DNA from 4 places in the Paenibacillus sp. FSL H3-0457 genome. Region 4 is predicted to be linked to each of the others. Evidence: riboswitches for the same ligand, from Rfam matches in the RefSeq annotation. Region 4 holds a riboswitch; each other region holds the start of a gene.
What was found. Region 4 has a riboswitch for thiamine pyrophosphate ahead of MHH25_RS04655 (ABC transporter ATP-binding protein). Riboswitches for the same ligand answer to the same signal wherever they lie in the genome.
Positions count from the first base shown of each region.

Region 1: linked by a shared signal. The riboswitch ahead of MHH25_RS17720 (thiamine phosphate synthase) and the one ahead of MHH25_RS04655 (ABC transporter ATP-binding protein) in region 4 are both predicted to bind thiamine pyrophosphate.
Region 2: linked by a shared signal. The riboswitch ahead of MHH25_RS02375 (ABC transporter substrate-binding protein) and the one ahead of MHH25_RS04655 (ABC transporter ATP-binding protein) in region 4 are both predicted to bind thiamine pyrophosphate.
Region 3: linked by a shared signal. The riboswitch ahead of tenA (thiaminase II) and the one ahead of MHH25_RS04655 (ABC transporter ATP-binding protein) in region 4 are both predicted to bind thiamine pyrophosphate.

Region 1 covers NZ_CP150283.1:4,007,465-4,010,606, reverse strand. Annotated here, with positions in the region: gene MHH25_RS17725 (ABC-F family ATP-binding cassette domain-containing protein) at 1-1,239, shown strand, start outside; TPP riboswitch at 1,314-1,423, shown strand; gene MHH25_RS17720 (thiamine phosphate synthase) at 1,650-2,312, shown strand; gene thiO (glycine oxidase ThiO) at 2,330-3,142, shown strand, end outside.
Region 2 covers NZ_CP150283.1:498,669-501,810, reverse strand. Annotated here, with positions in the region: gene MHH25_RS02390 (hypothetical protein) at 1-132, opposite strand, end outside; gene MHH25_RS02385 (VOC family protein) at 307-693, shown strand; gene MHH25_RS02380 (NAD(P)-dependent oxidoreductase) at 710-1,465, shown strand; TPP riboswitch at 1,610-1,722, shown strand; gene MHH25_RS02375 (ABC transporter substrate-binding protein) at 2,029-3,069, shown strand.
Region 3 covers NZ_CP150283.1:3,642,970-3,646,111, reverse strand. Annotated here, with positions in the region: gene MHH25_RS16110 (zinc-dependent alcohol dehydrogenase) at 1-430, shown strand, start outside; gene MHH25_RS16105 (hypothetical protein) at 462-662, shown strand; gene MHH25_RS16100 (spore coat protein) at 674-970, shown strand; gene tenA (thiaminase II) at 1,181-1,843, opposite strand; TPP riboswitch at 1,957-2,054, opposite strand; gene MHH25_RS16090 (endo-1,4-beta-xylanase) at 2,261-3,142, opposite strand, start outside.
Region 4 covers NZ_CP150283.1:1,016,641-1,019,782, forward strand. Annotated here, with positions in the region: gene MHH25_RS04645 (ABC transporter substrate-binding protein) at 1-186, opposite strand, end outside; gene MHH25_RS04650 (ABC transporter permease) at 354-1,184, opposite strand; gene MHH25_RS04655 (ABC transporter ATP-binding protein) at 1,174-1,938, opposite strand; TPP riboswitch at 2,097-2,199, opposite strand; gene MHH25_RS04660 (radical SAM/SPASM domain-containing protein) at 2,418-3,142, shown strand, end outside.

The sequences.
Region 1 (3,142 bases), 3.0 Mb from region 4:
ACGGACCAGATGGCAGATGCAGATCCAGATAAGCTGGAGCAGTTGCTGGAAGAGATGGGCGATATTCAGGAACAACTGGAACAGGGCGACTTTTATCTGATTGACGTAAAAGTGGAAGAGATGGCCAATGGACTTGGTTTGTCCGCAATTGGTCTTGATCGGGATGTCGCAGCTCTAAGTGGTGGGCAACGTACCAAGGTGCTTCTTGCCAAGCTTCTGCTTGAGAAACCTACAGCCCTTTTGCTGGATGAGCCGACCAACTATCTGGATGTAGAGCACATTGAATGGTTGTCACGTTACCTGAAGGACTACCCTCATGCGTTCCTCTTAATCTCCCATGACACGGAATTCATGAATGAAGTAGTAAATGTCATTTATCATTTGGAATTTGCCAAATTAACGAGATATGCAGCGAACTATAACAAGTTCCTTGAGATGGCTGATATGAATAAAGCCCAGCATATTGATGCGTACGAGAAGCAGCAAGAGTACATCAAGAAGCAGGAAGATTTCATTCAGCGTAACAAGGCACGTGCTTCAACTTCAGGTCGAGCGAAGAGCCGGGAGAAACAGCTGGACAGAATTGAACGTATTGATCGTCCAGATGAAGCGGCCAAACCAACGTTCAAATTCAAGGATGCCCGTGCGAGTAGCAAAACGGTCTTTGAGGGCATTGATTTTGAAATTGGATATACGTATCCTTTGCTGCCTAAGATGACAATGACAATTGAACGTGGTGAGAAAATTGCCATCGTAGGTTGTAATGGTGTGGGTAAATCGACGCTGCTGAAAACCATCTTGGGCAAAATATCTCCACTCAGTGGAAAGACCTTTTTGGGAGATTATCTCGAAACGGCCTATTTTGAGCAGGAAGTTCGTGCTGGAAATATCACGCCGATTGAGGATGTCTGGAATGAGTTTTCACATTTGACCCAGAATGAGGTCCGGGGTCATCTCGCTCGCTGCGGGTTGAAAAATGAGCACATTACCCGTCCGCTTAACATGCTGAGTGGTGGAGAGCAAGCCAAGGTTCGTCTATGCAAACTCTTGATGCGTGAAAGCAACTGGATTCTATTCGATGAGCCGACGAACCATTTGGATGTCACAGCTAAAGCTGAGTTACAGCGTGCCTTGCAAGAATTCAAGGGAACGGTGTTGCTGGTATCTCATGAACCTGATTTCTACGAGGGTTGGGTTACCAAAACATGGAATGTTGAAGAATGGTCTGAGAAAAATTAGACAATTCAAGCAACGCTAATAGAAATGAACGGTGACAAAAAAATCCTTCTATGGTAACATAGGCTACAACTTCATATGAACACTAGGGGGGCCGCACGATGTGGCTGAGATGGAAGAATGCGATTCCGGACCCTTTGCACCTGATCTGGATCATACCAGCGTAGGGAAGTGGCGAGCGCGTTTCAGTGAATGACGTGAGCAAACGGCAATTCGAAAGAATTCAACCGTCTTGCTTAGTAAATTGAAACATGCAGTTGCGTGTATAACGTTATGGCTATAAGGTCTATAGCTTTATTGCACGAAATGAACTGTATGTATCAGTCAGTCATCTGGTCCTATAATTAATACGCAGCCACTCCCCTACGGGAGTGGCTTTTTTGTGTTTTCATAGCATTCACGCATGGAAGGAGATGAACAGTACGGTAATTTCTCATGAACGTGTACACGGATCATTTGAACTGCATGTTGTATCTACGGGTGTAGGGACTCAAGCATCTTTTGTAAAAGCTGCAAAGGACGTTTGGCCATGGGTGGACTACATCCATATACGAGAGAAACAACTCTCGTGGCAACAAAAGATCGGTTGGGCTGAAAGTCTGCGTGGTGTTGGCGTTCCGTCTTGTCGCATCGTTATCAATGGTTCAGAACTGCCACCACAGAATGACATCTATGGCGGTGTGCATTGGGGGCAAGAGGCTATACGTAACTACAACCCTGCTGTTATAAGTAATGTCCAGCGAATTCGTCTGGGTGTATCTGTTCATTCAATCGATGAGGCAAAAATCGCTGAAGAACGGGGAGCCGATTACCTTTTCTTCGGGCATGTCTACTCAACCAACAGTAAGCCTGATCTTGAACCAAGAGGATTATATGCTCTGGCTGAAGTGTGCTCTGGTGTCTCCATTCCTGTCATGGCGATTGGGGGCATCGAACCGGGAAACATTCACGCTATTCGCTCTGCAGGCGCACAGGGAGTCGCTGTGATTTCGAATGTATGGGCGAGCGATTCCCCGGATCGGGCCGCTGAATCATTAAGGCAGGCTATCGTTGCTACAGAAAGTTTGAGCCGCTGAATCAAGGAGATGAGAGGATGAAAAAGATCATTACTGATAAATTGGATAAGATTCATGCAGAAACGATTATTGTAGGCGGAGGCGTTGTTGGTTGTGCCATTGCGTATGAGCTTGCTTCCCGTGGACAGGATGTACTGCTGGTAGATCGTTCGGCGATTGCAGGAGGCACTTCTTGCGCAGCTGCTGGAATGCTGGCGGCAGACAGTGAGGATTTTGCTCATCCTTTGATGGCTAAGCTTGCCAGGCAGAGCAGGCAGTTACTTCATGAGCAAAAGGTACTAATGGCTACCCTCAGTGATGTAGAGGTTGGTCTGCAACGCCATGGATTCCTAACTCCTTTTCGTTCATACAGTGAATTAAGCAGCTATAAGAATAATCGGAAGTCTGCGTTGTCTGCTGATGAGGTGTGGTGGGATCGTTCCGTTGTGCAACAGGAGGCACCATGGCTTAACAGAGATACGTATGGAGCCTACTACAGACCTTACGAGAGTGAGATTCTTCCAGTCCATCTAACAAAGGCATATGCTGAATCCGCTCAAGTATTGGGAGCACAGGTTATGGAGGACATACAGGATATACGTGTGCAAGCAAACGAACACGGCGTGCAGGGGATCAACACATCGATCGGCGAGATGAGATGCAAACATGTCATTATAGCGGCTGGATTACAGAGTGAAGAGTTGATGAGACATGTGAATCTGAGCTTGCCTGTGTGGTCGGTAAAAGGTGAAATAGCCGCCGTTCAGTTCGCAGATGAACATGCAGGGTACAGACCTGACAGAACGGTGTATGCAGAGGATATCTATATTGTTCCCAAAGCCAATGGCGAA
Region 2 (3,142 bases), 520 kb from region 4:
TTCAAGCGGGGACATCTTGCCGAGTAACCCACTGTGCCATAGATTGAAGAACATCATGACCAAGACCATTCCTATACACATCATTAATCCGAAAATAATTTGTTCCTTCTTGCTAGTTGGCAATTCTCTCATCCTCTCTGTTTACCTTCGTAATTATAGAGATAAGGAAACCCTCCACATAAGTGAACATTCTGTGAACAATTATGATTTTTCCAATTTAAAATTGGATTTGACAACCATGTAGTACAGCTCTATGATATCCCTTAAAATGGTAGAAAATTTCAATATATAAGGAGGTTTTTGATTGTGAGTTTTCAAAAACGCATTGACCACGTCGGCATTGCCGTTCGTGATCTGGAAACTACACTCCGTTTCTATACGGAGGTTGTTGGATTGGAATTGAAAGACCGGGTAACCCACACCAACGGTATCATTAAGCTCGCCTTCCTTGGCTTTAATGGAAGTAATGAGACTGAGATTGAGTTAATCCAAGGATACAGCGACAAGCTGCCTTCCGAAGGTACGGTGCACCATTTTGCGATCCACGTGCATGATCTTGATTCTGAGTACCAACGCATCCAATCCACCGAAGCCGAATTTATCGACGGAGAGATTATCACACTGCCTAACGGTTATCGCTATTTCTTCATCTATGGACCTGAAAAGGAATGGATTGAGTTCTTCCAGCGCTAAGAATTGGAGTTGATTTATGAACATTTTAATTACCGGCGCAGCCGGAAAAATTGGACGTGACTTGTCCCAACACTTGTCAGAGGCATTTCACCTGCGACTAACGGATTTAAATATCGACAGACTGCATACGTATCAAGGGACCGGCCATGAGATCATGACACTGGATGTGACAGACCCCGAAGCCTGTCAGCATGCTTGCGAAGGCATGGATGTGGTTGTACATCTGGCGGGAGATCCTTCCCCGAATGCCGGATTTTATGAATCGTTGTTGGACATCAATATCAAAGGTACATTTAATGTATTCCGTGCAGCTAAAGACCAAGGTGTACGAAGAGTCATTCTTGCAAGCAGTGCACAGACGATTGAGGGGTATCCCATTGATGCTCAAGTCTATCCGGACATGCCAACACGCCCACGGAATTTGTACGGGGTTAGCAAATGTTTTGGAGAATCGCTCGCTTCCTATTTTGCGTATACCGAAGGTTTACAAAGTGTAGCAATACGTATAGGTGCATATGATGATTTTCAACCGGACGGACCAGTGCTGGAGGCAAGGGATATGAGCGCATATATTAGTCCGGCTGACTTGTGTGATTTGATGTTCAAAGCAATTACAACTACCGATCTGGAACCCTTCACCATACTGCATGGGATCTCGAATAATCGGTTTAAACGATTGAATCTGGAAACCACTCAGAAACAGGTAGGTTATGACCCAAAATCCGATGCTTTTGCACTCAGTCAGATTGCCTTATATGATTCGCCACGATAATTATTGAAAATAACACATCCAAGCAGGCTGTTATACATATGTATAACGGCCTGTTTGATAACTTATACGTGTCCCTATCCAGTTCATGACTGGACACGTTCCACCCGCTGGCCTATAATTACACCTAGTAATGCCCGTAACTTCATAGTTTCCCAGGGGAGTCGGAATTGGCCGGCTGAGAGTGTATCCCACCAAGATACTAACCCTTAGACCTGATCTGGATCATGCCAGCGTAGGAATCGGAGTATATCGAAATGGCACAGCCCTATGGCTGAACGCCACCTCTCTAACGCCTGCACGCGTCCCGGAATACGGGGCGCTTTTTTTGTTACTATCAGAAAGTATAAGACTGGAAGCATCACCTTCCTGATATTGCAAGAAAAACTGCCGCTAAACGCGGTCTGGCTTCCTTGAATGACATCGATGGACGTTTTACTTGTTCAAAAATAACGTCATCCAGATCTCAACTGGTATAAATCTGTCGATTTATGCAAGATGATTGGATATGAAGCCAAGGAGTACCCCGTGCCAATCGGCCGGACATACCGAAGGAGAGACCACAGATGAAATGGCGTAAAACGATGGGATTGTTGCTCTTATGCGTGCTTATGGTGACTGTAGCCGCATGTGGTGGCAAAGAAGCTGCCCCAGCTGGGCAGAACGGCAACACAAATACGGAAAGCAACAACGAAGGTGACACTGCCGCCCTGAAAGATATTAAAGTGGTGCTCGACTGGACACCAAATACGAATCATACAGGCCTGTATGCAGCTGTAGATCAAGGTTTTTACAAGGCCGAAGGCTTGAACGTGGAGATTGTACAACCAGGTGCCGGTGGCGCAGATACAATGGTTGCCTCGAATGAAGTGCCTTTTGGCGTAAGTTATCAGGAGAGTGTAACTCAAGCCCGCACACAGGGTGTTCCACTCGTCTCCATCGCAGCAGTTATTCAGCATAATACATCTGGTTTCGCTGCTCCGGCGGATCGGAATATCAAGTCACCGAAAGATTTTGAAGGTAAAACCTATGGCGGTTGGGGTTCCCCAGTCGAAGAAGCCGTGATGCAATCCATTATGGAAGGCGACGGAGCCGATGTATCGAAAGTAAAAAACATTAATATGGGTGATGCCGACTTTTTCACCGCAGTAAAACGGGATATTGATTTCGCGTGGATTTTCTACGCCTGGACGGGTATTGAAGCCGAACTGCGCGGGGAACCGATCGACATGTTATATGTGAAGGATTATTCAGATGCACTGGATTATTACACGCCTGTCCTCGTAACAAACGAGCAGACGATCCAAAACGACCCTGAGTTGGTGAAAGCATTCCTGAAAGCCACCTCCGAAGGGTATCAATACGCAATTGATCATCCCGAAGACGCAGCCAACATTCTGATCAAGGCCGTACCGGATCTGGATAAGGAATTGGTACTGGCAAGCCAGAAATGGCTTAGTCCAAAGTACACAGATGACGCCCCGCGCTGGGGAGAACAAAAACAGGAAGTGTGGCAGAACTACACCGACTGGATGTTTAGCAAAAAACTGCTTGATGAACAGATCGATGTGAGCAAGGCATATACAAACGAGTTCTTACCCCAATAAAATTTCTCATATAAAACGAACTTAAATTTTACACGAGGACGGAGAGGACAGAAATAACGTGAAAAAGCGAAGC
Region 3 (3,142 bases), 2.6 Mb from region 4:
TGGGAACACTCTCAAGGAAATGACCAAAGGCGGCGCCGATGTTGTCATTGATGCGGTAGGAATGGACGGCAAGATGAGCGATCTTGAATTTCTAGCCAGCGGTATGAAACTGCAAGGCGGCACCATGAGCGCATTTATCATTGCATCTCAGGCTGTTCGCAAAGGTGGCACCATTCAAGTCACTGGGGTATACGGCGGACGTTATAACGGATTCCCGCTCGGTGATATCATGCAGCGAAACGTGAATATCCGTTCCGGACAAGCTCCGGTCATTCACTACATGCCATACATGTACGAGTTGGTTACGTCTGGCAAAGTGGACCCTGGCGACATTGTTACGCACGTCATTCCGCTCAGCGAGGCCAAACGGGGCTATGAAGTGTTCGATACAAAAACGGACGATTGCATTAAAGTCATCTTAAAGCCTTAAATATGAATAGATACATGGGAGGACAATCTGAATGGATTCCACATACGCTTTGCATGAGATGCTCGAGGTACATGAAATAGCTGCGTTCAAGACGGTTTGTATGACTAAATCCAAGACCATGCAAGCTCTGGTAACCGACCCGGAGCTCAAGCAAATTTTGCAACAAGATGCGATCTTATCACAACAGCAGCTTCAGGAGCTCGGTGGAGTGCTGTCTAAAGCGACTGTATAGGAGATAAAAAAATGAACCCAATATTAGAACACATGACTGGTCTTAATACGCTGACCGATGACGTGATCGCAATGGATTTTTTGATGAACGCCAAGAGCGGTGTCAGAAACTACGCCATGGCTGTGACCGAATGTGCCACCCCCGAAATCAAACAAATTTTGATGAAACAGCTCGATGAAGCCATAGATTCTCATGAAAAGATATCAAATTACATGGTGCAGCATGGTTTATACCACCCTTACCATATTGCAGAGCAAATTCAGCTCGATCTGAAAAACATTCAGACTGCTATGAACATTCCGTCCTGACACCCTTTTTGATTTTAGCCAGAGACTTCAGAGAACAAAATGTCCCTGTGTCAAGAATTTCAACAATGAAAAAAGGCGGATACTATCCGCCCTTTTTTTGGCATCGTCACGAAACACGCTTATTGCAAGCGTTCCTTTACGTATTCTACTTATTTCTATCCTGAGACTGTTTATGGCCGCTGCTCTCTACTTTAATTGACTACAGTGAACTTAAGGCTCCAGCTTCCATGACATTTCCCAAAAATCAAGCTCAAAGCGACTGCACATCACGAAAATATCCTCCATCCGTTGGTACGTTCCCTCGCTACAGCCTTCTAATAGCTTATCAGTTAACGTCACTAGGGATTGATTGTTGCTGTTGTATTCAGAGGAAGCATATCCTGTGATCCACTCTCCGTAAAAAGGATGCTCAGCTGCACCTGGCTTTTGGGCAAGGACTTGACCAATCTCTGCATAGCTCCATGAGCAGGCCAGAATGGATACAAGTACTTCTGCTATGCCACCCGCATGGGAAACAGAGAGCATATAGTTAGTATAGGCTGCATTTTTCAGGGCAGGTTTTACCTGGAAAACATGATCCTCTGTAATTCCTAATCGCTCCATATAAGAACGATGAATTTTCATTTCACCATTCAGGATGTTATCTACGTTTTCACTAAAAAACTGCATCAATTTGGGGTCGTGCGACTTGACAATACCTAGTGCAAATACGCGGGCATAATCGAACAGGTACAAGTAGTCTTGCAGCAAATAATAACGAAATTGTTCAACCGTTAAGGAACCATCTCCGATTCCTTTAACAAAGGGATGCTCAAGACATTCCTTCCACACAGGCTGTGCTGCCTGATATAGTCTCTCTGAAATAGTCAACATGTGTTCCTCCAATTCATAATGTACGTATTTAAAAACAAAAAAACGAAACATCCTATGGATGTTTCGCAGACAAATACACTAAAACAAGGGGGTTCGCATGAGCTACCCAAGTACAGTGTTTCATCGTTGCATCCCTACGTTGGCATTATCCAAATCAGGTAAGGTCGGTTTAACACCCTCTCAGCCGGTTAAGGCTCCCTCGCAAACGGTTGTATGTAGTTGATTACTTTCCTATTCCCATAAAAGATAAAATAACATCCATTTAGTATATCAAGGGCTGTTAAATATAGTCAAGGAAGATTGTATCGCCCCTCATCACCTTTGGTGACGTATGTAAACGATGAAAACCATCACAACAATGGTTGAGTTTCAGCCACTGTTATGATGGTTTCTATTCTTGCAACTACTGCCGATGGTTTAATGCCCGAGTTTGTTCTTTCCGACAAAAGTGAGTATTCCGTACTGGGAAGTATTTCTCCAGCTCTCATTGGTCGTATCATTCCACTTGGCTACGCTCTGCTTACCTCCGCCCTGGTTGTCGTTAATTTGGAGCTCGAAACCGAGAACATTTCCTGCTTTGGGCGTCAATGATTGTAAATGAATTCTGGCTTCTACGAGATATCCTTTATTTGTTTTCTTCACAGCACTTACAAGGCGTCCAGGTGAGGCACCCCCTGCAAAGGTTCCCACATTGTCTGCACTGATTCTGAACTGGGCATCATCATATTGAAAATACGGTGTGCGCTGGTGATTCTCGTCCAGGAAAATCTCAACCGAATCCTGATCCCATGGGTTGATACTATCTGTAATGATGTTTGGATCAGTGACGTCGATCAGCAGGTATAGATACTCACCTGACCACATTGCGCGAGCCACTGCCTCTGCACCTTCGCTCTGGTTCAACCGTTTTACTTCAAATGGTGCAGCCTTATTCCATGATGTGTCTTTCTTCCCATCAATCTGAACAATCCCTTGCACAGCTTGTGCAGATTTGGGCATAGGGGCGAGTTGAATCACGCCGTATTTGCTTGTATCCTGTTCCTGAGATTGTGTTCTATCATTCCAGTACAGTGGATTATAAGGTTGTGTCCCACTTGAACCGCCATCAGTCACACGGATATCCAATCCGGCTTCATATTCTGATCCGACTTGGATACCACCCCACGGAATGGACAATTCAACCTGATATCCGGCTTTTGTCTCGCGTACACGATATGAACGCTGCTCCACACCCTCAGCTTTGCCCGACCGCTTAATGATTACGTGTCGGTCATCTGCTTCATATGAAGTGGTCTTGCC
Region 4 (3,142 bases):
GATAGACAGTTTATCTTTGGCGTCTGATGCAGGTTCGGTTGCAGACGGATCTGTTTGCTGTGTATTGGTTGCCGAATCTGTTGTTGGCGTATTTTGGCTATTGTCTGTGGTGCTGCATCCGCTAACGATCAGCAAAAGGCTAATGAGTATGATGGGAAGCAGGGAGTATATACCTTTGTTATTCATAAATGAAGTTCCTCATTTCATCGTTTTGATTTGTAGAAAATGGGCAACAGCATGTTAACGATAATGTGACAATGAACTGATTGAAGATGTTGCTGAAATTGTGCATAAGATATGTTTTGTTTTGAAGATTGTAACTACTGTATTTACATCTAATTTCTGTCTAAGTATTATCCAACCTTTCTTTTGCCTCCATGACGATGACGCCGTATGCTAAACCGTTTCTCCAGCCAGGTAATCAGTACAAACAAAACGATCCCAAGCAGGGATAACAGCAAAATGGCGGCAAACATCGCATCCGTGTTCATGTTGCTGGACATACGACGGCTGAAGTACCCTAGACCTTTGCTACCACCGAGCCATTCGCCAATCGTTGCCCCAACCACGCAGTACACCACAGACATCTTTAGCCCCGAGAAAAAAGAGGGAAGTGCCAGCGGAACCTGGAGTTTGCAAAAAATATCCCACTTGCTGGCGCCCATGGTGAGCAACAGTTCACGCTGCTCTGGATCGCCTTGGCGGAGTCCATCGTAGGTACTGACCACAATGGGGAAGAATGCGATTAAAAATACCACGGCGACTTTGCTCCACAACGTGTAACCAAACCACAGGATAAATACGGGGGACAAGGCAATCAACGGTATGGTCTGACTGATCACGATGAAGGGATACAAGGCCTTTTCAATCGATCGGTTCATATGCATGCCTGTTGCCAGCGTAATTCCAGTCACTATGGACAAGACAAAACCAACAACAACCTCCATAAAGGTAGCAGGCAGATGGATGGTCAACAGCAGACGGCGATGTTCAACCAGTGAGCTTGCGATGGCCGTAGGTGCAGGAATGATGAAGGAGGGCACCCATCCCATACGCACAATCACTTCCCAGATCGCCATTAATAAGAACATGAGCATAATAAACAAACCATATTGGGAAAACGACCTCGAGAGCCACTTTAAACACCACGTCCAAACGCTAACCTCAGCTCTATCATTTTGCATGTAATTGTTCCTCCAGTTGTTGCCTCATCTGCACGAGAGCCAGTTCGTAGATCATGTCCGAATGCCTTGGGCGTGGTAAAGGAACCGTCATCTCCCGCAACTGCTGACCTTGCCCCCCTGGAGTTAACAGAATGATACGGTCACTTAACAGCAGGGCTTCTTCAATGTCATGTGTAATGAACAGCACGGTTTGGCCAAAGCCCTCCCACAGCTCGAGCAACCAGCGATGCATTTCTCGTTTGGTTAAGGCGTCGAGTGCACCGAAGGGTTCATCCAGCAACATGAGCTGCCCGCCTGTAAGTAAGGTACGCAGCAATGCCACCCGCTGCCGCATGCCGCCGGACAATTCATCTGGATAGGCCTGTTCATAACCCGACAGGCCGAACCTTGCCAATCCAGCTAGGATGTTGGCACGTAACTTGTCCTTGTCCTGTCGGCCTCGTGCCAACTCGGAAGGAAGCATGCAGTTCTCCATGACGGTACGCCAGGATAACAGCAGATCTTTCTGCGGCATATAGGCGACTCGTCCGAGCCGTTGTCCGTGCGGTACATCAGCAATATCGATGGTGCCGACGGTTGGCTCATGCAAGCCTGCGAGTAGCTTGAAGAGCGTGCTTTTACCTGACCCGCTGGAGCCAATGAGCGAGACAAATTCTCCTTGTTGGACCTTAAGCGACACATTGGCGAGCACGGGTGAATCCTTTTTTTCAGGAAAAGCGAAGCTAACGTTCTCAATGGTTACATGGTTGTTCATCTGATCCTCACCCCCTTGATGTCAGACTGCTGGAATAACAACGGCATCCTATACTCTGCAAAAGGAACAAAAAAGACCCACCCATTTCCGGAGAAATGAGTGGGTCTGTAAGTTAAATCCGCAATTTATCTTCACATACATGAAAAAAATCCGCTTACTAAAAGGCCGCTCCACTTCCCTCCGCTGGTATGATCCAGATCAGGTTCAAAGGGTCCGAATAATCATATTCGTCTCAGCCGCAAGGCTCCCCTAGTGCAAAAGTTCAAGATATGCAGTTGTCTGTTCAGCATATATCACTCGAACATGAACTGTAAAGAGGCAGCATGATGGAATTCTTGAGATGAACTTGGAGTCAGACCCGAACAACTGAACAATTTACCTGGGCTCCCTAACCCGATATAATAGGGGTGGCGCATATTGGCCGGATCACAAAATGCAGGTGGGATTGTTCTCCCTCCTAGGCAGAATGGGGACCCGAGTTGAAAACGTTCAAAAAAGTATATATTGAGATCACGAGTATCTGCAATCTGGCATGCAGCTTCTGTCCGCAGACACAGCGTGCCAAAGGATTCATTGACCCTGAAGTCTTCAACAATATACTGGATCAAGTTAAACCACACACCAATCATATTTATCTACATGTCAAAGGCGAACCCTTGTTGCATCCCAAAATAGATTTGTTGCTCGATTCCGCACATGAGAAGGGACTCAAGGTGAACATTACAACGAATGGTACACTGCTGCCCAAGACTCAGCATAAATTGCTTGGCAAACCGGCGCTGCGGCAGATGAATTTCTCCCTGCACAGTTTCGATGGGCATGAAGGTTCAACAGACCGTGACGGATACCTGCGTCATATTTTGTCCTTTGTACACGAGGCCGTTAAGCACAATGTCATCATCTCATTTCGGTTGTGGAATCTGACACAGGATAACTTCACAAATGCTCAGATGAATCGAAATCGGGAGACCCTTGAAGTATTGGAACGTGAGTTCAATCTGGATTTCCGCATTGAGGAAAAAGTAGTTCCAGGCAGCGGGGTCAAAATTGCCCCGAATGTATACCTGAATCAGGACCATGAGTTCCAGTGGCCGAGTCTGGATGCACCTGAAGATGACGGCAAAGGCTTCTGCCATGCACTTCGCGGTCAGGCAGCTGTGCTTGTAGATGGAACGGTGGTTCCATGCTGTCTCGATGGCGAGGG